DNA from 4 places in the Cupriavidus sp. FW305-3-2-15-C-LB2 genome. Region 3 is predicted to be linked to each of the others. Evidence: predicted binding sites of a transcription regulator. Region 3 holds the regulator's gene; each other region holds the start of a gene.
What was found. The regulator LexA, encoded in region 3, represses DNA repair genes until DNA is damaged. The targets are predictions, from matches to a motif close to ACTGTATNNNNATACAGT.

Region 1 (5,368 bases), on a different contig from region 3:
AACCGCTCGAACAGCAGGTTGCCGCGTGCCGGGTCAACTTCGGTAATGCCGAGACAGTAGCAGACGGCGGAATTGGCTGCGGACCCGCGACCCTGGCAGAGAATGCCGTTGGAGCGGGCGAACCGCACGATGTCGTAGACCGTCAGGAAATAGGGTTCATACGACATGTCGCGGATCAGTGCGAATTCATGTTCGAGTTGCTGCTGGACGGCAAGGGGGATGCCGTCCGGATAGCGACGGTGCGCGCCGACATAGGCTTCGCCCCGCAGATAGTCGGACGGCGTGACGCCATCCGGCACCACTTCTTCGGGATACTCGTAACGGAGCTCGTCCAGCGAAAATTGACACAGGTTTGCAATGTGGACCGACTCCGTCAGGTAGCGGTGCGGGTAAATGTTGGCGAGTCGCAAGCGGGAGCGCAGGTGCTGCTCGGCGTTAGGCAGGAGGTCATACCCACATTCGGGAACCGGGCGATGCACACGGATGGCAGTCAGCACGTCATGCATCGGCTTGCGCGAGCGTACGTGCATGGTGACGTTGCCAGTGGCGACGATGCGCAGGTGATGTCGCGCCGCGGCCGCTTCGACCGTGCCGCGGTGGATATCGTCCATCGGCTTGTAGAGCAGGCTCAATCCCATCCACGCCCTGCCAGCAAAAGTCGCGCTCACCCATGCCGATTGCGCCTCCAGCTTCTCGGCCGCCACGCCATAGTCCGGCGTGAACACGATCAAGCAATCTGGCAGCCCCTTCAGATGCTCGGACGGCGCTTCGGGCGCGGCCAAGTCGCGTGGGGTCAGCACATAGGAACCCTTGGCGGCGCGCATGCGCGCGAGCGTGATCAGTTCGCACAAGTTGCCATAACCTTCGCGGTTACGGGCAAGCGCAAGGAATGAGAGCGCGGGAGAGCCGTCGGCGTTCTGCAGCCGGAACCAGGCGCCAATTACAAGGCGAAGGCCGGCATTCCTGGCCTCTGTGTGGGCACGAACGATGCCCGCTAGCGAGCACTCGTCCGTGATGGCGAGCGCGTGGTAGCCCAACTGAGCGGCGCGCTCAGCGAGCTCTTCCGGCCGTGAGGCGCCGGCGAGGAAGGAGAAGTTGGAGCGGCAGTGCAGTTCCGCGTAGGCGGGCAGACCTGCCTTGGCGTTGATGTCCATGGTTTTCAGCCGAAGAGGCCATGCAGATACCACCGAGCCTCATCGCCTTCTCGGCTGCCCATGCGTTCCTGAAAGATCCAGTAGCAGGTGTGGTCCTTCGCCTCCGCAACGAAATAGTCGCGTGTCACCAGCTGGCCGCCCCACCAGCCCGACTCGATGCGCTCAGGCGGTGAGACGATACGCAGTGGCGATCCGTAGAAGGGACGGTGGTCGCGTTCAATCAGCGGCACCGGCTTGCCGAGCAGCCAAACAGGACGTGGCAGGCCTGCGGGCAACGTTGCGCTGGGCGGCTTGTCAGTGGCAGACTGCCAGCTGTTGGCGACTTCCGGGCGGTAGTCTGCACGCAAGCACGGTTGGCGGACATTGTCAGCGCCGAGGCGTGCCACCAGCAACTCAAGCAGGCGTGCATGGTCCGCCGGCGTGCCGCCCGGTTCTGGAAACAATGAATCGCTGGGGGGTGCCACCGGCTCGGTCTCGATGGCAGACACCGCGACGGCAATCATCGGCGCCTCGACAGTCAGCCGCGTCAGACGCTCTTTGAGCAGGCGAACCAAATGCTCTTCATGCCAGTTGGGCTCGGCCAGCGCAATCTCAATCTTCGTTGGTGCGATGGCAGCGGGGCCGCGCTCGTGGCGCAGTTCGACCGCAAACCGCTTGATGGCCAGGTGCCGGGCGGTTAGCCAGCCGACCATCTGTACCAGCAAGCCGCGAGTGTAGGCAAGGGCGGACTCAGCGTTGTCCATCCTATCCGGAAGATCCACCGCGGCGTCAAACGATGGGGGAGCTTCGACCCATTCGAAGACTTCAGGTGCTTCCCCATGGGCGCGATCCAACGCCTCAAGGATGGCGGCGCCGCATCGGCGCTGCAGGCCTGCGCGCGGCAGCCGGCGCAGGTCTCCTAGCGTCCGACAGCCGAGTCCGTCCAGCCACTCATCAAACGGCCGCGCCGCCGGCAGGATCGCAACGGGGATGCCGACCAGCGCTCGCACCAATGTGGGCATACTTAATGCCGTTCCGCCACCAGAGCGCGCAAGTAGCCAAGCGCCTTCGGCGGTTGGTGCGCATCCCGCGACAGGACTGAACCCCATTGCCCTGACGGCCGCCAGCATCCGTTGCCGCAGCTTGCGGACGCCGCCGAATAGTCGCAGCGTGGTGCTGATGTCGACAAGCACCGCCGCCTCCTCGGACGCAGCGACATTGGGCGAGAACTGCAGCATCGCCATCATGACACGCTCGAGCGCCGCCAGTTCTGCGCAACCATCGCGGTCAAAGAGAATGGTCTGCGGTGCGATCGTCTGTACGCCACCGCGGCGCATTGCCGGCTTCACGCCGGCCGCAATGGCCAGCGGCGACGCCATATGCACGCGCTCCCTGTCCAGGACAGCAACCGCTAGCTCAGTGGACCAGTTCGGTCGGAATACTTCGAGGGGCAGGGACGACAGGCGCAGGCAGATCCACAGGCGCAGCATGGCGATACAACAGAATGGGGGAGGGCTGCAGCGCTATGTGGAGCGGCGATTCCTGCTGCGGGCCTCGACGCTTAACGAACTGCACACGAATTCCGTCCGATGCGGGCTCCAATGTCAGGCGCAGCGGCGCCGGCGAGGCATCGCGTGCACAGGCCGTCGGACGAACCACGAAGAAAAGGACATCGGAGGCTTGGGCGGCAAGATGCAGACGCCGAAGCGCATCGTTACGCAGGTGCGACTGCCAAAAGACGAGCGCTCCGCAGGTCCCGGCGCGCAAGATCTGCTCCGCGGCCCACAGGGCGTCAGCGGTGTGCCGGGTTTCGATCCAGAGAGTCTGCGCGGACGGGACGCCCCAGTTGGCGAGCGCCAACGCTTGAGGCGCGTGCGGCGGTGCCAGAAGCGCGACAGGGCGGTTCGAGCGCGCGACGAGAGCAGGGCGTAGCAAGCGCAACTCGCCGATACCCGGCTGGCGCTGCAGCAACTCCGTCAGGCAACCGATCGGCCAGCCGCCGCCCGGAAGCTCCTTGTCGAGCGACGGATACCCGGTTGGAACGGTGCGTGCGTTGCCCCGAGCAAGCTGCGAGGCAAGCCAAAGTGACGGATGAATGGATTCTGGGGCGACGGTTAGCATGGCGAGCTCCTGCCCCCAGTGTACTGTATATTTATACAGTATTCACCTGCATTATCCGTCACATGAGCGGTTCCATCGCGCGATCGCTGCCACCAGCGGCCAACCAGCCCTGTTGCGAAAATCGCATCAGGGCTCGTATAATTTGGGTGTTGCAGGCAAGCGCGGAGCTTGTAGAGGTCGTCGAAAGACGGCAGCCCGTTTTGGGTGGGATCCTCGAATCCGGGGCCTGCAACCGTCTTTTCTCAGTCGTCGCGCACCGCGGCGATCACACGCCGACGCTCCCCATCTTCTGCGTCGCCGCACCAAAACTTCAAGCCGTAGCCGTCCACCTGTCCATTGCGCCGATACAGGTTGCGTGCGAGCATGCGCAGGTATCGGTCTTCCGTCTCCCCATACTGATTTCTGTGGACTGCGTAGAACGCGCTCGTCGCCACGGCGTCGGCGACCTGCAGGCCTGCCAACTGGTCGTGATTCACTGCGCGCACGCCATCAAGGTCGAGGCTGTCCCAATGGATGCGGCAGTCTTCCCGGCCCTGCAGTCGCACAAGGTAATGATGGAGGTCGGCATAGGACATCGCCGATCGGTTCGAGAAAATCAGTTCGGCCTTACCATCACCCTCACCAGGGCGCGCGGTATCCCTGCACAGCCAGCTCACGCGTTCCAGCAAAAGGCGGATCGTGTAGCGGTATAAGGAAAACGCCTCCTGCTGAAAAACCTCCGGGTCGGCGATTGAGGGCTTGTGGACCAGCACATGCACGTGCCGCAGTGGCGCCTCCCCAATCATGCGCGCCAGAGGCACCCGGTGCTCATGCCGCAGGTTGCGAAAATGCAGGGGCGATTTAGCAGGCTTCCTCAGTAGCTCCCTAGCGTTCTTGACGAGTTGCACCATTGCTAGGTCGTTCACAGTGCGAACTACCGTGGCGGACTGGACGAACCACCTCGAACTACCTTGCTCGTTGGGAAGGAACACAAATCCTTCGTCGCCCGACTCGTCGATATAGACGCGAAAGCTGGAGGTCATGCGTGATGCGTTGGTTATATGAGGGTGCCATTATGAGGCACACCAAAGGGCCGGGCTTCAAAATGATCTCGCTATGGACGCTACTTGGCCGGACGGACGTGCCCTATCCGTTGTCGGAAATGGCGGCAGGCGTCTGTAGTGGGCGCCCCGTCACGCCGATCACGATCTGCAACGCGCTGCTGGCGATCAGGGCGAACCGACACTTGTCGATGTCGAAGTCCTTGGTGTCCACGCTGAACAAGGGGTCGGCCATCGGCCTTGTGTGGGCTCATAAATCTGGAAGAATGCGTGGCAGGAGTTTTACTGGCTTGCCCTTCTGGGACTTCTCGAGGGGCGACCAATCTTCTGTTCCTGGGCTGCCACTTCTTATGGCAGAAACGTTCCCCTTCGGACCAGAAAGTCTTTGCAACGGTAGTTGAACGATTGAGCAGTTCCTCCAGCCGCAGCCCTTCCACCACGGTGGTATGGTCTTCGCTGCAGCAGCTCATGGCACAACCTCGCACGGCCTTGCCCTCGATGCAGCCACTCCTCCAGGCGAGTGCCTGGTCGGAGGTCGCGGCGACCGGCGTCGAAGTCGGCGCGCCAGGCTCGTGCGTTTAGAGTGACAGCCAGCGGCTAGAGGCCTTTTGTCGCGGCCTCACGATGAACTTGCGGCCGGCGCTGTCACAATCGCTAACTAATTTGATAGCTTACTTCACGACCTCGAAGCTACGAGCCTCTCTCTGATATAAATGCTAATAATTTCAGTAAGTTAGAAGAAGCGCTTCTATTTGCTGGTCATTTGATAGCGCGTACCGCAGGCCTCCATTTATGGAAAGAAGCCAGGAAGAGGTCCACGCTGCGCTGTTATGTGCGTGCTGTGCCCGGTCGCACTGAATGATTTAACATAAATCTTTTTATGCGAACTACTGGTGTAGCGGCAAAGTTGTAATGTCCGGTTCGGGGGTGCGGATGAATTCTTGGACTACTTGGAGGTAGTTCATGTATTCGTACGAGGATCGCATCAGGGCGGTCAAGCTGTATTTAAAGTATGGAGGAAAGACGGCAACGGTCGTTCGTGAGCTGGGCTATCCGTCGGGTAAGAACCTGAAG
Region 2 (5,368 bases), on a different contig from region 3:
CAGCCTGTTCTTTGTCCCGTCGGCCGACCTGCTTGAAGGGCTTGCGGACCGCGCACTCGCCCCTGCCTAGTGTCCTGTCGTCTCCTGCTCGAACGCCACCTCCGCGCGAAGGTTCGCCAGGTCGCGCCCGACCGTGGCGACCGCAAGCCTTTTATCCTTGCCCCAATAGGTCACCGTACAGTCATGCGCGGCGGGATCGCCGTCGACATCGAAACGATCCCATTGCTCCGCGTGGCCTACGTAGTTGATGGCCACATCATAGTGCTGGGTCCAGAAGAATGGCACGGCCGCAAAGCGTTGCCGCTGTCCCAGGATATTTCGCGCTGCCACCACGCCCTGGCGCTCGGCGACCACCCAGTGTTCGACGCGGATACGCTGGCCCGTTCCCGGGTCGGGCCAGCGCGCAATATCGCCCGCGGCATAGATGTCAGGTTCGCTGGTCTGGAGGAATTCATCGACCGCCACGCCCTTGTCCAGTGCGAGGCCGGCGTCCTGCGCCAAGGCCACGTCGGGGCGAACGCCGATCCCGGTCACGACCAGGTCGGCGGCCAGCTCCGCGCCGGTCGACAATCTCACCCGATCCGGCTGAATCTCTGCCACCGTGGCCCCGAGATGGAACGTTACCCCGTGCGATTCGTGAAGCGCCTTGATCATGTCGCCGAGCGTCGCGCCCAGGACCCGCTCCATCGGATGCGCTTCGGGCGCGACAACATGCACTTCCAGTCCTCGCGTTCGCAGCGCTGCCGCGACTTCCATCCCGATAAAGCTTGCGCCCACCACGACGCATCGGCGTGCCGTGCCGAGACGCGCGATCAGGGCGTCGCAGTCGGCCAGCGTGCGGAGCACGCTCACGTGCGGCAAGGTTGCGCCAGGAACGTCCAGCCGTATCGGCACGGCACCGACGGCAAGCAGAAGCGCGCCGTAGCTCACGTTGCTGCCGTCCGAGAGCGTGACGGATTTTTGCTCGGGGCTGAGCTTGACGACACGGCTGTCGGAGCGCACGTCGATGTCGTGATCCGCGTAGAACGTCGGTGGCCGCATTGGCAGCCAGTCCGCGTTTGCTGTCCCGGCGAGGTAGTCTTTCGACAGATTCGGCCGATCGTACGGCAATGAGCGATCGGCACTCAGCAGCGTGACGGGGCCGCTATAGCCTTCGCGCCGCAGGGTTTCGACCGCGGCAGTCCCGGCGGCGCCGCCGCCGATGATCACCACGGATTCAGGGAGCCGGGCCGAGGCAAGCCTCGGTGGCCGCACCGCCGGCAGCGCTTCGCGGACGAAGGCCTTCCCGTCTTGCTGTTCCACGCGCCAGCATTTCAGATCGTCCTGGGCGGGCGGCCCGAGGACCTCGCCGGTGCGAAGACTGAAGCAGGCGTGATGCCACGGACATCGGATCGTATCGCCGACCAGCAGGCCGTCCGCCAGTGGCCCGCCATAGTGGGTACAGGTCGCACCGATGGCAAACAGTTCATCAGCCCGACGCACAAGCAAGACCGGTTTGCCGCCAACCTGGCCTGTGACCGTGCCGCCGTCAGCAAGGTCAGCCAGCGGCACGCCCTGGGTGAGATCGGGCTTATCCGTGGAGGAAGAGCTTTTGGTCATGGCGTCTCTCCTTGCCGGTCATGGCACAGGGCCATTATCGACCTCGAGGCCGCCAAATGAAAGGCGCATGCAGCGTAACAAACTGCGCGACGGCACGGATATTATTCACGCATGGCCAGCCTCCTTTCCTGACGAAGGGCCATCCGGATGAATACCCCATGAACAGACCCGCCCGCTTCGCTATCGGCAAGCGCATCGCACCCGCACGCTTTCTGCTGTGCGGCGCCATATTGATCGTTGCGACCTTTGCCGCGGGTGCGCTCGGCGCAGAGCCACGCATCGCCCTGCTGATCGGCTTCGATCTCGCGGCCCTTGTCTTCCTTGGCGCCGCGCTGCCGCTGTTGCGCGCCGATGCTGCGGCCATGCGGCGCACGGCGGAACACAACGATGCCAACCGCACAGCGCTGCTCACGATCACCGTGCTGCTCTCGATGGTGATCCTGGTCGCAATCGGCACGCTGATCGCGCGCCCCGAGACACCGCACTGGGCCGACATCGCGCTGATCGTCGCCACGCTTATCCTTTCCTGGCTTTTTGCCAACACCGTTTTCACGCTGCACTATGCGCATCTCTACTACCTCCAGACCGCCACCGGCGACCAGGGCGGACTGCAGGTGCCGGGCGTGCAGCACCCCAGCTATTGGGACTTCCTCTATTTCAGCTTCACGCTGGGCATGACTTTCCAGACTTCTGACGTGACCATCGCCGGCGCACACATGCGCAGGGTGGTCCTGGGCCACTGCGTGGCCGCGTTCCTTTTCAACATGGGGATTCTGGCGTTCACCGTGAACGCCCTGGGTGGCTTGTAGCCAACTTGGCCTTTCGCCCGAAGTGTTCCTGGACAAACTCCTTGCATCCCTCTGAATACTGTATATATTTACAGTACCTGTATGGATGAACAGTAGGAGTCCCGTCCATGGAACACCTGATCCGTGTGCAAAACGACTATGACCGCCAGGTGCTTGCCTGGCTGCGCGGTCGCATCGGCGATGCCGCGCTGCAGACCGCGGCGCTGCGCCTGGGCGGCCAGCGCAAGCCTTATCTGTCAACGATCTGCCGCAGCCTGGGCATCCGCCCGCCCAGCCGGCGCCAGTTCGCGGCCGAGGCGGCGCGCATGCACCGCGCGGTGGGCGATACCTACCTGGCCCGTATCCGCGAAATCCTTGGCCAGTCACCTGCCGAGGCTGCGCTGCGCCAGTAAGCAGTAGCCGATCACCGGCCATGCCGGCGCCACCAAGCTCGCGCCGGCCGTATCATGAAGCCCCGTTGCCGTCACACGGCACGGGGCTTTTTTCATCCCTAGCCAAGGCCGATATGAGCGAGCACCGCATCCCTACCGCCGCCCTGCACCAGTGGGTGGCCGATCTCTGGCTTGCCGCGGGCAGCAGCGCGCAAGAGGCGCGCCTGACGGCCGACCACCTGGTCGGCGCCAACCTGAGCGGGCATGACTCGCACGGCGTCGGCATGATCCCGCGCTATGTGCTGGCCTGGCAGGCCGACGAGCTGCAGCTGAACCAGCAGGTCAGCGTGCTGCACGATGCCGGCAGCATGCTGAGCCTGGACGGCAACCGCGGCATGGGCCAGGCGGTGACGGCGCAGGCCATGAACATGGCCATCGGCCGCGCGCGCGAGCATGGCGTCTGCGTGATGGGCCTGCGGCAGTCGCACCACCTGGGGCGCGTGGGCCACTGGGCCGAGCAGGCCACCGCCGCCGGCATGATCTCGATCCATTTCGTCAACGTGCTGTCCAAGCCCATCGTGGCGCCGCACGGCGGCTACGATGCGCGCTACGGCACCAACCCGTTCACCATCGGCGTGCCGGTGGCGGGCGAGCCGCCGCTGGTGCTGGACTTCGCCACCAGCGCGATTGCGCTGGGCAAGGTGCGTGTGGCCCACAACAAGGGCGTGCCGGTGGCGCCCGGCTGCCTGCTGGACGCGCATGGCGAGCCCAGCGCCGATCCTGCCGTGATGTACCCCGCCGACGGCGCGCCGCAAGGCGCGCTGCGGCCCTTTGGCGAACACAAGGGCCATGTGCTGGCCGTGATGTGCGAGTTGCTGGGTGCCGCGGTCACCGGCGGCCACACCATCCGCCCCGAAACGCTGCGGCATGAGCACGCGGTCTGGAACAACATGCTGGCGATCGTGTTCGATCCCGCGCGCCTGGGCAACAGCACGTCATTCGGGCATGAGGTGGCGGCGTTCGCCGACTGGATGAAGGCCTCGCGGCTGCAGCCGGGGCAGGATGGCATCCGCCTGCCGGGCGAGCCCGAACGGGCCTGGCGCGCCGCCCGCGCCACTCATATGCCGGTCGACGCCGGCACGCTGGCGCAGCTGGACGACGCCGCGGCGCGGGTGGCGGCCGCGCGCGCCGGCGCGCAGCCTGCGCCGGGGCCGCTGTCTGCGCTGGCGTGCGACTGACTATCATCAGAGATGAACCCGGCGTCGTGCGCGACGCACGGCCGGCCTGGCGCCTGACCACTACCGGACACTGACATGAGCAAGATCGGCTTTATCGGACTTGGCGTGATGGGCAAGCCCATGGTGCAGCACCTTGTCGACGGCGGGCATACCGTGTTCGCCCATACGCGCAGCGGCGTGCCGCAGGACCTTCAGGATGCCGGCGTGAAAGCCTGCGCCAGCGCCGAGGAGGTGGCGAAGCAGTCGGAAACCATCATCCTGATGCTGCCTGACACGCCCGACGTGGAGCGGGTGCTGTTTGGCGAGAAGGGGGTCGCTGACGGCCTTGCCGACACGGCAGGCGGCATTACCGTGATCGACATGAGCTCGATCTCGCCGATCGCCACGCGCGAGTTCGCGCGCTGCATCGAAGCGCTCGGCGTCGACTATATCGATGCGCCGGTCTCCGGCGGCGAGGTCGGGGCCAAGGCGGGCACGCTGTCGATCATGGCCGGCGGCAAGCAGGAAGTATTTGACCGCGTGCTGCCGATCCTGCAGCTGATGGGCAAGAACATCACGCGCGTGGGCGAGGCCGGCGACGGCCAGGTGGCCAAGGTGGCCAACCAGGTGATCGTGGCGCTGACCATCGAGGCGGTCAGCGAAGCGCTGGTGCTGGCCGCCCGCGCCGGCGCCGATCCCGCGCGCGTGCGCGAGGCGCTGATGGGCGGCTTTGCCAGCTCGCGCATCCTGGAAGTGCATGGCGAACGCATGATCAAGCGCACCTTCGACCCGGGCTTCCGCATCGCGCTGCACCAGAAGGACCTGGAGCTGGCGCTGTCCACCGCGCGCCAGCTCGGCGTGGGCCTGCCCAACACGGCGTCGTGCCAGCAGCTGTTCAATGTCTGCAGCGGGCTGGGCGGCGCGGGCTGGGATCATTCCGGACTGGTCAGGGCGATCGAGCACCTGTCCTCGTTCGCCATCGGCGACGAACCGCCCGCAGCCTGAACCACGCAGCGCCCACCGCCCACCCCGCCGCATGCCGCGCGCGAACACCGTGGTGCTGACCGCACTGGCGATGCTCGCCTTTGCCGGCAATTCACTGCTGTGCCGGCTCGCGCTGAAGGGCACCACCATCGACGCGGCCAGCTTTACGCTGGCCCGCGTCGCCGCGGCGGCGCTGGTGCTGTGGGTCATCGTCGTGGCGCGGCACCAGTTGGTGCGCACGGTCGTGGCGCAACGGCTGCCGCCGGTGGAAGGCAACTGGATTTCCGCGCTTGCACTGTTCTGCTATGCCGCGGCCTTTTCCTTTGCCTATGTGCGCCTCACCGCGGGGACCGGCGCGCTGCTGCTGTTCGCGGCGGTGCAGGCCACC
Region 3 (5,368 bases):
ATTGCGCGCGGTGAAGAGGCGCTTACGTATGCAGAAGGGCTTGAGCTTGACGACATCGTGGATGTCTCGCGCGCGGAGATGGCCGAGATCATTAAGCACAACGACGATTCCCGATCTGTTTCGGCTCGCTCGATCCCGGATGGCGGCGTGGTGTAAGCCATGACGCCGGCGGTCTCCGGCACGCTTTAGATCACTGCTTCTTTCCGCCAGATCTCGGCCACAGTGGTCATCCCCTCCTTGCTCCGCCATGCAAAAATCATGCAAAAAAGCCGCGTACAAGGCGGGCTACGGAAAGTTTGCGCCGGTGGTGGTCGGGTATGTCTCGGGGGTTGCTGCAGGCAAGGGGCGCCGTTTGCGGGCCAAAAATTGAGGTGGCGCATGGGGCTCGCACGGGTTACAATTTTTCCCACGGCACCCGTAGAAGCCGCATGAATGCTTGTGAAAAATTGAGCGTTCATGGGGAAAAAAACGAGGCCGAAAGCGTTGATTCCAAAGGGGAAAATGGCGATTGATGCCGGGATTGAGATTCCTGTCGTCGTGGGTTCGAGTCCCATCAGCCACCCCAAAGCATTTCCCAGAACGGCGCCTCGCGAGGGCGCCGTTCTGCATTTCCCAGGGGCGGTATGTCTGTTCGAGCGGCAGCGGTTGGCGTAGCGATGGCAGCCATGGTGGCAGGGTGTGCCACCGGCACTTCTGAAAAGGACATTCGCGCGCGTGCGCCGATGCGCTTGTTCACGCCCGCCAAGATGGGTGAGGTTGCGAAATGCCTGCGCAACAATCTGGGCGATGACGCCGCGGTCGTCAACTATCCGGCGAAGAGCCAGACCGAGATCCGCATCGGCCAGACCACGTCTGGCGGTGAATACCAATACGCCTATCTGATTTCGCTGACGGCGAAGCCGGATGGTACGGCGCTGGAGCTGCGCAAGAGCGATACGTGGTTCCCGCAGCTGACGCCGACGGAGCTGGAAGCCGAAGCCAAGGCGTGTGCGCCGCGTAGCTGAGGGCGGCGCCCGCAGCTGCTCGGAGACAGCCGGCAGATTTCAGGCGGCCAGCTTTTCGGCGGTTTCGAGTTCAAGCATGCGGCAGATCGCCGCCATGCTGCCGACCATGGTGCGGCGCTGCGTACCCTGGTAGACGCGTACGCCCTTGCTCTGGCGGAACGGCACGGGCTTGACCGGGCGACGGGCGGCGACTTGGTGGATTTGCGGCATGGTGGCACCTCTTTTAGGCAAAGCGGGGTCAACACCCGGCAAGCCGGGCGGCGTCTGCAAAGCAATGGAAGCGGGTGGGCCCGCGCAGGCGGTTGGCCTGCGGTGCCCGGCTAGAAGCCGGAAGATCGGATCAGCCCGACGGCGATGCCTTCCAGCGAGAACTCCTCGCCAGGCTCCACGATGATGTTGGTGAAGTCCGGGTTTTCTGCGATCAGTTCGATATGGCCACCGCGCCGCTGCAGGCGCTTGACGGTCACGTCATCACCCAGGCGCGCCACCACGATCTTGCCGTTGGCGGCTTCGCTGGCGCGGCGCACGGCCAGCAGGTCGCCGTCGAGGATGCCGGCATCGCGCATGCTCAGGCCGCGCACTCGCAGCAGGTAATCGGGGCGTTCGTCGAAGACCGAGGCGTCGACCTGGTACTGGCGGTCGATATGCTCGGCGGCGAGTATCGGGCTGCCGGCAGCAACGCGGCCCACCAGCGGCAGCGTCAACTGCATCACGCCGGCCATCGGCAACGAAAACTGGTCGGGCATTTCCGAATCGCTGCGTGCCACCTTCAGGCGGATGCCGCGTGAAGCGCCCGGGGTCAGTTCGATCACGCCCTTGCGTGCCAGCGCCCTCAGGTGTTCTTCCGCGGCATTGGGCGAGGAGAAGCCAAACTCTGCGGCGATTTCGGCGCGCGTGGGCGGAAAGCCGGTGCGGCGGATCGTGTTGCGGATCAGATCGAAAATCTGCTGCTGCCGGGGTGTCAGGGTCGCCATGGGATCGCCGTTCCGTGCGGGGTCGCGGGGTTTCGGGTAAGAGGATCGGTCGATCCTTTATCCTGCATCCGTCTGACCGGGCACTGTATGTTTAAACAGTATGCTGTGATTTTATACAGTATCGGCCTGAGCGCAAGCAGAATTTTTGGGGCGTGTCTCATGGACGGAATGCGGATCACCGGCGAGAGCCGCGGCGAGGCGGGGCGCGCCCGTTACAATCGCCATTCCTGCCTTTCCACTTTCTTTGCGCGCTCCATGACCCAATTGCCTCGCATCGTCGTACTGGCCACCGGCGGCACCATTGCTGGCGCGGCCGGAAACTCTGCCAGCAGCGCACGCTACCAGGCGGCGACCGTGCCGGTGTCGTCGTTGCTGGCAGCGGTGCCCGCGCTGCAGTCGGCGGCTCGCATCGAGGCCGAGCAGGTGGCCCAGGTCGACAGCAAGGACATGACCTTCACGCTCTGGCAAACGCTGGCGGCGCGGGTTGAGCACTGGTCCGCGCAGCCCGACGTGGCTGGCATCGTGATCACCCACGGCACCGATACGCTGGAAGAAACTGCGATGGCGCTGCACCTGACGCAATCGTGTCCGGTGCCCGTGGTGATGACAGCGGCAATGCGGCCGTCGACGTCGCTGTCGGCCGATGGGCCGCTGAACCTGCTGGATGCGGTGCGCGTGGCCGCTCATCCCGATGCGCGCGGCAAGGGTGTGCTGGTGGTGCTGAACCAGCAGATCCACGCTGCGCGGGATGTGGCCAAGGCCCACACATCGGCGGTGGATGCCTTTGTCTCGGCCTGCGGGCCGCTGGGTTTCGTGCAGGACGACTACGTGCGCTTCGCCCGCGCGCCACGCGCGGCCTGGGTGATCGGGCCGATGCCGGCGGCGTGGCCGATGGTGGAGATCGTGGCGAGCTACGCGCAGCCGGGCAGGGTGGCAGTGGATGCGCTGGTCCGCGCGGGTGTAGCCGGGCTGGTGGTGGCTGCCGCCGGCAATGGCTCGGTGCATGAGGTGCTGGCCGGGGCGCTGGCCGATGCCGCTGCCGCGGGGGTGGCCGTGGTGCGCAGTTCCCGCACCGGGGCCGGCCATGTGGCGATTCCGCGCCAGCTCAGCCCGACGGATGGAGCTTTTGTTTCCGCAACGGACCTCAATCCCTATAAGGCGCGCGTGCTGCTGGCCCTGGCGCTGGCAGCCGACTCAGGCCTGGCGCGGGATCCGGCAAGGCTGCAGGCCGTGTTTGCCAACGCCTGATTTGCCTGTGTACTGATTTGCCTGTGTAATCAGCGGCTTGCGCACTTGCCGCCATGCGCGCTATAATGTAAGGCTATTCAACCTTGCCACACCGGACTCGTGACGCCCGGGTGGCTAATCCAAAAGGAGCGTCAATGCGTCATTACGAAATCGTCTTCATCGTCCATCCGGACCAGAGCGAACAAGTGCCGGCCATGATCGAGCGCTACAAGCAGCTCGTGACCTCGCAGAACGGCAACGTTCACCGCGTGGAAGACTGGGGCCGTCGCCAGATGGCTTACATGATCCAGAAGCTGGCCAAGGCTCACTACGTTTGCCTGAACATCGAATGCGGCAAGGAAACGCTGGCTGAACTGGAACACGCGTTCAAGTTCAACGACGCCGTCCTGCGCCACCTGATCGTGCAGACCAAGAAGGCCGAGACCGCACCTTCGCCGATGATGAAGGAAGTGCAGCGCGAAGAAGCCCGCAAGGCCGCGCAAACGACCACCGAAGGCCAGGCCGCCTGAGTGCGGACTGCGGTGCGCGCCATGGCTGACAGCGTCGGCCACGGCAGCATGGATTGCAACCAGCAAGAGGTCCCGCGTTGAACCAGCTTCGGCTTGCCGCCACCCTGGCGGAACGCGATGCCCTGCGCTATACCCCGGCCGGGGTCCCCGTCGTGAACTGCATCCTGCAGTACAGCGGCGAGGCCGTCGAGGCGCAAACGCCGCGGCAGGTCGAGTTTGCAATCTCAGCGATGGGGGTCGGACAGGTTGGCCAGCGTCTGGAGCGCTTACCGCTCGGCACGCTGCTCGACTGCGAAGGATTCCTGGCCCGCAGGCACCGCAACAGCAAGGCTCTCGTCTTTCACATCACTGGATGTAAAGCATTCGAAAAGGATTGAATCATGGCATTCGTCAAACGTGACAACAAGAACAAGAAGCGCTTCCAGCAACAGAACCCGCTGTTCAAGCGCAAGCGCTTCTGCCGCTTCACCGTGGCTGGCGTGGAACAGATCGACTACAAGGATCTGGACACCCTGAAGGACTTCATCGGCGACAACGGCAAGATCACGCCCGCCCGCCTGACCGGTACCAAGGCTCACTATCAGCGTCAGCTGGATACGGCCATCAAGCGTGCGCGTTTCCTCGCGCTGATGCCGTACACCGACCTGCACAAGAACTGATCAGGCCATAGGTCCGTTAAGGAGAGAATACGATGCAAATTATTCTGCTGGAAAAAGTCATCAACCTGGGCAACCTGGGTGACATCGTCAAGGTGAAGGACGGTTACGCCCGTAACTTCCTGATCCCGGGCAAGAAGGCCCGCCGTGCTACGCAAACCGCGATCGCCGAATTCGAAGTCAAGCGCGCCGAGCTGGAAAAGGCCGCTGCCGAGAAGCTGGCCGCCGCGCAAGCCGAAGGCGAGAAGCTGAGCGGCCTGAGCGTCCAGATCAGCCAGAAGTCGGGTGTGGACGGCCGCCTGTTCGGTTCCGTGACCAATGCCGACATCGCTGAAGCCCTGGCTGGCCAAGGCTTCAAGCTGGAAAAGGCCCAGGTTCGCATGCCGAACGGTCCGCTGAAGATGGTGGGCGACCACCCGGTCAGCGTTGCGCTGCACACGGACGTCGTGGTCGACGTGACCGTGTCGGTCGTGGGTGAGAGCGTCTAAGGACGTGCCGCCTTGCCGGCGCGCTGCGCCGGCTGAAGCACCGCAAGCAAAAAAGGCAGGAGCCCCGGCTCCTGCCTTTTTTTGTTGCCCGCTTGTCTTTGCCTGCCCGGTCGCCAAATGTCCGGCGAAGTGCGTCCTCCCGCCGTTATAATGCCTCCCCATGAACGCGCCCGTCGCCGACCCCCAACTCGAGAACCTCAAAGTCCCGCCGCATTCCATCGAAGCCGAGCAATCGGTGCTGGGTGGCCTGCTGCTGGACAACGCCGCCTGGGACCGCATTGCGGACTTCATTTCCGAGGCGGATTTCTATCGTTTTGACCACCGGATGATCTTCCAGAGCATCGCCCGGTTGATCTCGGCCACCAAGCCGGCCGACGTGATCACGGTCTATGAAATGCTGCAGGTCGCCGGCAAGGCCGAGGAGGTGGGCGGGCTGGCCTACCTGAATTCGCTGGCGCAGAACACGCCCAGCGCGGCCAATATCCGCCG
Region 4 (5,368 bases), on a different contig from region 3:
GGAGCTTGGGTAGTGCTAGTCATTGCGACCTCCGTACATGGGTTATGGAGGCTCACCATCCGCTGTCAACCGGGTGGGCGAGCACGAGGCAGGGTTGACAGACCGGCATGTACGAACCGGCGAGCGCGAAGGCTCCCCCGCCACGGCCCGCCCATAGGGGCGTACATAGGCGAAAGACGAGAGGATACTGCTTCGCTCCTCGTCCGGTGTACAAGTGTCAGGCTGTCAAACCTGGTCGACCATCGTCTTGGTGACGCGACCAGTTTCCGCCGACAGAGCTTCCGGACCAATGCGGCAATTCTCAAAGCTCCCTTCCGGCCGCAATTGGCAAAGCCCGAGTACATGCCTGCACATGCTGTGCCAGATCGAACCCAACTGCAGGATTCCCAACGAGGAGAATGGGATAGGCTGGATTTGATGTCACGACTCGCCGGCGTCACCCGTACCCGGTAAGCGAAACGGTGTCCGCACCGGTATTTTCCTAACCTGCGGCATAGAGATCGTCCACGAACCCCACTACCAGCCAAGCACACTGAAGAACCGCTGGGCCGTTCAGTCGCCCAGCAGACATGCCCCTGACTCCCCCAATTCGAGAAGCCCTCTAAGCCATTGCTTGCAGGCGTCGGGCGCTACATAATGACCAAAAATATCAGAAATTTCTGATTGCAGTCATCGGTAGAGGTCGCAGTCTGGGGGGAAAAATTGCGCATTCCACATGTCACGCAAGCGACCATCAGGTCGGCATTGGACGAGTTCGATCGGGTGCTGCGTGGTACCCAGAAATGGGAAGATTGGGAAACCAAGAAGTCGCAGCTTTACGCGATCTCCGATCAAGGAAAGCTGTATCCGCCTAAGCAAATTCTATCGATGGCGACAAGCGTGCCCGTTTCACGCTTTAGCGGCGGCGAGCAAACAAACGCTTACCTTGAAAACCTGGGCTTCAGCATTGTCCGGCTCCCTAACGGAAGCCCACCCTTCGGCAGGTTCGAACCTCCAAGGTTCGCACTAGGGCGCGTCTACCATCGGCAAACGGAAATTCACGATCGTTTTGGCGGCAGCCGCCAAAGCGGCATAGCTCCGTCCAGCAAAGTACCAGCCATCTTCATCTTCACCGGCGAGAGCGGCGAGCAGTATGGTTACTTTGATGGCCGCGACGAACTCGGCATGTTTTCGTACACAGGAGAAGGGCAAGTCGGCGATATGGAGTTCAAACGCGGCAACCTTGCCATCCGTGAGCACGCCGCCAACGGGCAGGCGCTGCACCTCTTCAAGGCGCTCGGGAAAGGCAAGGGACAGGCATATCTAGGCGAGCATGCTTACGGCGGCCATACAATTCGCCGTGGCCCAGACAGGGAAGGGACGCGGAGAGACATTATCGTATTCCAGCTTGTCCCGGTCGCGCTATTGAATGAGGAGAGTATTGCGCTGCCCGAAGACGACGCGACGGATGATCCGGCGCCTACTAACTTAGAAGAGGCCCGCAGACGCGCTATTGAGGCCATTCACGATTCCGGCAACGAAATGGGCAAGGCGGCATTACGAAAGCTCTATCGGCGCAGCAAGCGAGTAAAGGACTACGTACTACTGCGGGCTGAAGGGATTTGCGAGTCATGCCGGCAACCAGCCCCGTTCAAGCGAAAAGACGGCTCAGCCTATCTTGAACCACATCACACCACCCGCGTGTCAGATGGGGGACTTGATCATCCGCGCTATGTTGCAGCCATATGTCCGGCCTGCCATCGTCATATCCATCACGGCGTTGGTGGCGATGAGAAGAATCATGAGCTGATTGCTGCTATCGCTGCCAAAGAACCTGAAGCGTGATGGGGACCAAGAACGGCAACTCTCGCAACGCTACCGCGCTGACGCTGTGGGCTTGTAGGCTTGAAGGCTTGAAGGCTTGAAGGCTTGAAGGCGAATCAGGATGACATAACGCATCTATCGGACAACGCCGCCCTGGCGTCCTCTGTGCAAATGCCATGGAATGGGCGCTCCTTCACTTGGAGCAAGCCCCCATATGCGGAGATGGATCCGCTAGGTCAATTCCCAAAACGGCCCGGGGCCAGCCGTTTTACAAGGCGGCGAGCCAAGGCAGCGGGAGGATTTGGCCGGGCTCTCGGCCATCTGAGCTTGCTCCGCAGCCGTGACCTCGTCTTTTGTTGTGGCTGGTTGCATAACGACCTCCATACATATCGCTATAGATACATAGTCCAGTAGCTTCCCGCTGGCGTCCACGCGCACATGGCGCGCCTGTGCCAAGCCAATCAAAGCCGTGCGGCTATGGCAGCGCACCACCCTCTCATCGAGCCACTCGACGGCAGGAGATGACACCTGTATATTTATACAGTACGTCGTCGGTCCGGGCCGCGACATGATTTATGTGACTCAAAGCTATCATCACTATGGGCTCGAACTGGCGACTATCGCCAGTTCGGCATAGTCGCTAAAATGGCGAAATGAAGACATCTCAGCAAACGGGGACTTCGGTCCACTTCTCGGGTCACGAGACTTTTCCACTTCGGCAGATGTGGCTCAAAAAAGCATTTGACGAAGCTACGCGCGGTGAGCGCGCGCTTAAGTCTGTGTTCACTGACGAAGATGCTATCGCTGCGTTTGGTGTGGGAAAAAATATGGTTGCATCTATTCGCCATTGGGCAATGGCCTGCGACATATTTAGCGACTCTCAATCGGATCCCGACACTTATATGGTCTCGCCGATTGCCACTGCAATCCTGCGGGATGACGGACTAGACCCCTACGCGGAAAATCCAAGTACCGCTTGGCTCGCTCATTGGCGTTTGGCCGGCGAGGGCAAGCGTTCTACGACATGGCGTTGGCTCTTTAACCATGTGACAGCACCGACGTTCACTCGACAAGAGCTTGAACCAATGTTGGAGACATATGCTCGCAAACTCGCCCCCCAGCGTCGATTGTCAGCATCCACCCTTTCGCGTGACTTGGAGACATGTCTAAGAAGCTATGCGCCACGGTCGGCCGGCGGTACGCCAGAGGATTTTGCAGAACCCTTACTCGGGGAATTAGGCGTGTTGCAGGAGGTCCACAAAGGCCAATACGCCTTTCGTCGAGGACCTAAGGTCACTCTACATGATGGCCTCTTCGCCTACTCACTGCTCGACTACTGGGAGCGATCAGCCCCGGGGCTGAGCTCCCTAGCATTTGAGGCCGTCGCCTACGGAGAAGGTGCGCCTGGGCGAGTGTTCAAGCTCGACGAGGACTCAGTGGCAGAGCGACTAATGGCTCTGGCGGACCTAACCCACGGATACTTAGCATGGACCGACACCGCAGGTCTTCGGCAAGTCCACAAACGGACTGGGAAAAGCGACAATTTGCGCATGGAATTGATTCAAAAAGCATATGAATAACAAAGGCCAATTGCTTTCTGACATCGTCCGAATTTCGCGCCATTACCAGCGCTCAATTCGTGTTGACGCTGACTTAGGCCGCAAGGATGCGCTCACTGGTTACATCCGGAACGCCACCGCCACATCCGTCCTAGGTGGCATGGCAACGCAGCTGGCAGAAACGAATCAACGCTCCTTCACTTGGACCGGCCCGTTCGGCGGCGGCAAGTCGTCCCTTGCAGTGGCATTAGCAAGCGCGCTGCATTTCGACAAGTCATTGCGCGCAGAAGCCCGCTTGGCTCTTGGACTCGAGACGATGTCGGAGTTTGACCGAGCATTCCCAGCTCGGAAGGGTTGGCTCACCGTACCTGTAGTGGGCAAGCGGGGAAGCGTTGTATCGGAAATCAATGCTGCTTTGCGAAAGGCCAAGGGGAAGGGTACCGATCACCGAAAGATTTCACCCGCCGCGCTGATCAATGAGCTTTGCCAAACTGCTGAAGATCGCTCAATTGACGGGGTTTTGGTCATCCTGGATGAGATGGGCAAGTTTTTGGAAGCATCCGCTCTCGGCAACGGTGACGACGTATATTTTTTCCAAGAACTAGCCGAAGCAGCCGCTCGCGTTAACGGCCGGCTTGTTATTGTCGGCATCCTCCATCAGTCCTTCGCGCAGTACGCTGCGCGACTTGGAATTGACACTCGTGACGATTGGTCGAAGGTCCAAGGTCGCTATGTGGACTTGCCTTTCGTTGCTGCTAGCGATGAAATCGTAGAACTAATCGGCCGCGCAATCGAGGCTGATAGAAGTCCCCCTGACTGGCCCCTCGAAGCATCGCAAATCATTGCGGATTCAATCCGGTTGCGACGGCCAGCCGTTGGAAATGAATTCGCAAAATCCCTGGCACAGTGCTGGCCTCTACACCCATCCATGGCCGCTCTGCTGGGCCCTATTTCTAAACGGCAATTTGGCCAGAACGAACGAAGCACGTTCGGATTCCTGTCCTCCGTGGAACCCAACGGGTTCCAAGCCTATTTGCGCTCCACAGAGGTGTTCGAAGCTACCTGGTACCGGCCGGACAATTATTGGGACTACCTACGTGCCAATCTTGAGCCATCGATCCTAGCATCGCCAGACGGGCATCGTTGGTCGCAGGCAGTTGAGGCCATTGAGCGCACCGAGGCTAAAACGGGCGATCCGTTCTTGGTTCAATTGATTAAGAACATCGCCGTCATCGACCTTTTCCGCAACGGGTCGGGCCTTGCAGCGGACCTCGCTGTCCTCAGTGCGATTTTCTTTAGGCGCCCCGCCAAAGAAATTGAGAGCGGTCTTGAACAACTCTCGCTCATGCGCGTCGCCCTGTTCAAGAAGCACATCGGCGCTTGGTCAGTGTTTGAAGGCAGCGATTTCGACATCGATTCAGCGATCGCCCAGACATTGGCCTCGTCGACAGGTGTCGACTACCATCACCTCGCTCAGGTCGTGGGCCTGCATCCCGTGGTGGCGAAGCGGCATTATCATGAGACCGGCACGATGCGGTGGATGAACCTATCCCTGCATCGATTTGACGAAGCCGAACGCCTCGCCGAAAACTATGCCCCGTCGAAGGGAGAGTTCGGCGTGTTCGCCCTCGCCTTGCCTGACCGGGGAATGACCTATAAGACCGCATTGAAGCGAGCGCAAGAATGCTCGCGCAGCCAGCCTTGGCCGGTACTCATTGGCATTCCGAAGAACCACGCTCGAATCGCAGAGCTCAGCTCGGAACTCCAGGCATTGGAGAGCGTCACAGCTCGACATGAGCTCGGGGGCGATGCAGTGGCTCGCCGGGAAGTTCATGCGCGCCTAGCCGCGGTTAAAGCAAATCTGGAAGAGCAGCTCCAGGCGGCAATAACAAGCGCTCAATGGTTCAATGGGGCGGAAGCTCCTGTGGACGCAGGTTCGCGGCTATCACCTATCGCCTCAGAGCTCGCAGATGAGATCTATGAGAACTGTCCTTCAGTCTGGAGTG

Region 1: a site for LexA is predicted at 3,277-3,294, ahead of imuA (translesion DNA synthesis-associated protein ImuA). Genes of this name have one in related genera too.
Region 2: a site for LexA is predicted at 2,466-2,483, ahead of AC3WRR_RS20530 (CppA family protein). Genes of this name have one in related genera too.
Region 4: a site for LexA is predicted at 2,331-2,348, ahead of AC3WRR_RS25485 (DUF4007 family protein). Genes of this name have one in related genera too.

Annotation. Positions count from the first base shown of each region.
Region 1 covers NZ_JBYSZW010000014.1:72,138-77,505, reverse strand. Annotated here, with positions in the region: gene AC3WRR_RS13055 (error-prone DNA polymerase) at 1-1,154, opposite strand, end outside; gene AC3WRR_RS13050 (Y-family DNA polymerase) at 1,160-2,623, opposite strand; gene imuA (translesion DNA synthesis-associated protein ImuA) at 2,550-3,254, opposite strand; gene AC3WRR_RS13040 (DUF3800 domain-containing protein) at 3,497-4,276, opposite strand; gene AC3WRR_RS13035 (hypothetical protein) at 4,380-4,529, opposite strand; gene AC3WRR_RS13030 (IS3 family transposase) at 5,258-5,368, shown strand, end outside.
Region 2 covers NZ_JBYSZW010000029.1:15,820-21,187, forward strand. Annotated here, with positions in the region: gene AC3WRR_RS20515 (Dyp-type peroxidase) at 1-70, shown strand, start outside; gene AC3WRR_RS20520 (FAD-dependent oxidoreductase) at 67-1,599, opposite strand; gene AC3WRR_RS20525 (DUF1345 domain-containing protein) at 1,620-2,408, shown strand; gene AC3WRR_RS20530 (CppA family protein) at 2,516-2,800, shown strand; gene AC3WRR_RS20535 (malate/lactate/ureidoglycolate dehydrogenase) at 2,914-4,017, shown strand; gene AC3WRR_RS20540 (2-hydroxy-3-oxopropionate reductase) at 4,093-5,001, shown strand; gene AC3WRR_RS20545 (DMT family transporter) at 5,033-5,368, shown strand, end outside.
Region 3 covers NZ_JBYSZW010000064.1:20,558-25,925, reverse strand. Annotated here, with positions in the region: gene AC3WRR_RS31620 (hypothetical protein) at 1-156, shown strand, start outside; gene AC3WRR_RS31615 (hypothetical protein) at 657-1,004, shown strand; gene AC3WRR_RS31610 (hypothetical protein) at 1,044-1,214, opposite strand; gene lexA (transcriptional repressor LexA) at 1,325-1,978, opposite strand; gene AC3WRR_RS31600 (asparaginase) at 2,234-3,226, shown strand; gene rpsF (30S ribosomal protein S6) at 3,361-3,735, shown strand; gene priB (primosomal replication protein N) at 3,813-4,112, shown strand; gene rpsR (30S ribosomal protein S18) at 4,116-4,394, shown strand; gene rplI (50S ribosomal protein L9) at 4,427-4,879, shown strand; gene AC3WRR_RS31575 (replicative DNA helicase) at 5,040-5,368, shown strand, end outside.
Region 4 covers NZ_JBYSZW010000041.1:68,812-74,179, reverse strand. Annotated here, with positions in the region: gene AC3WRR_RS25490 (HNH endonuclease) at 745-1,824, shown strand; gene AC3WRR_RS25485 (DUF4007 family protein) at 2,457-3,383, shown strand; gene AC3WRR_RS25480 (ATP-binding protein) at 3,376-5,368, shown strand, end outside.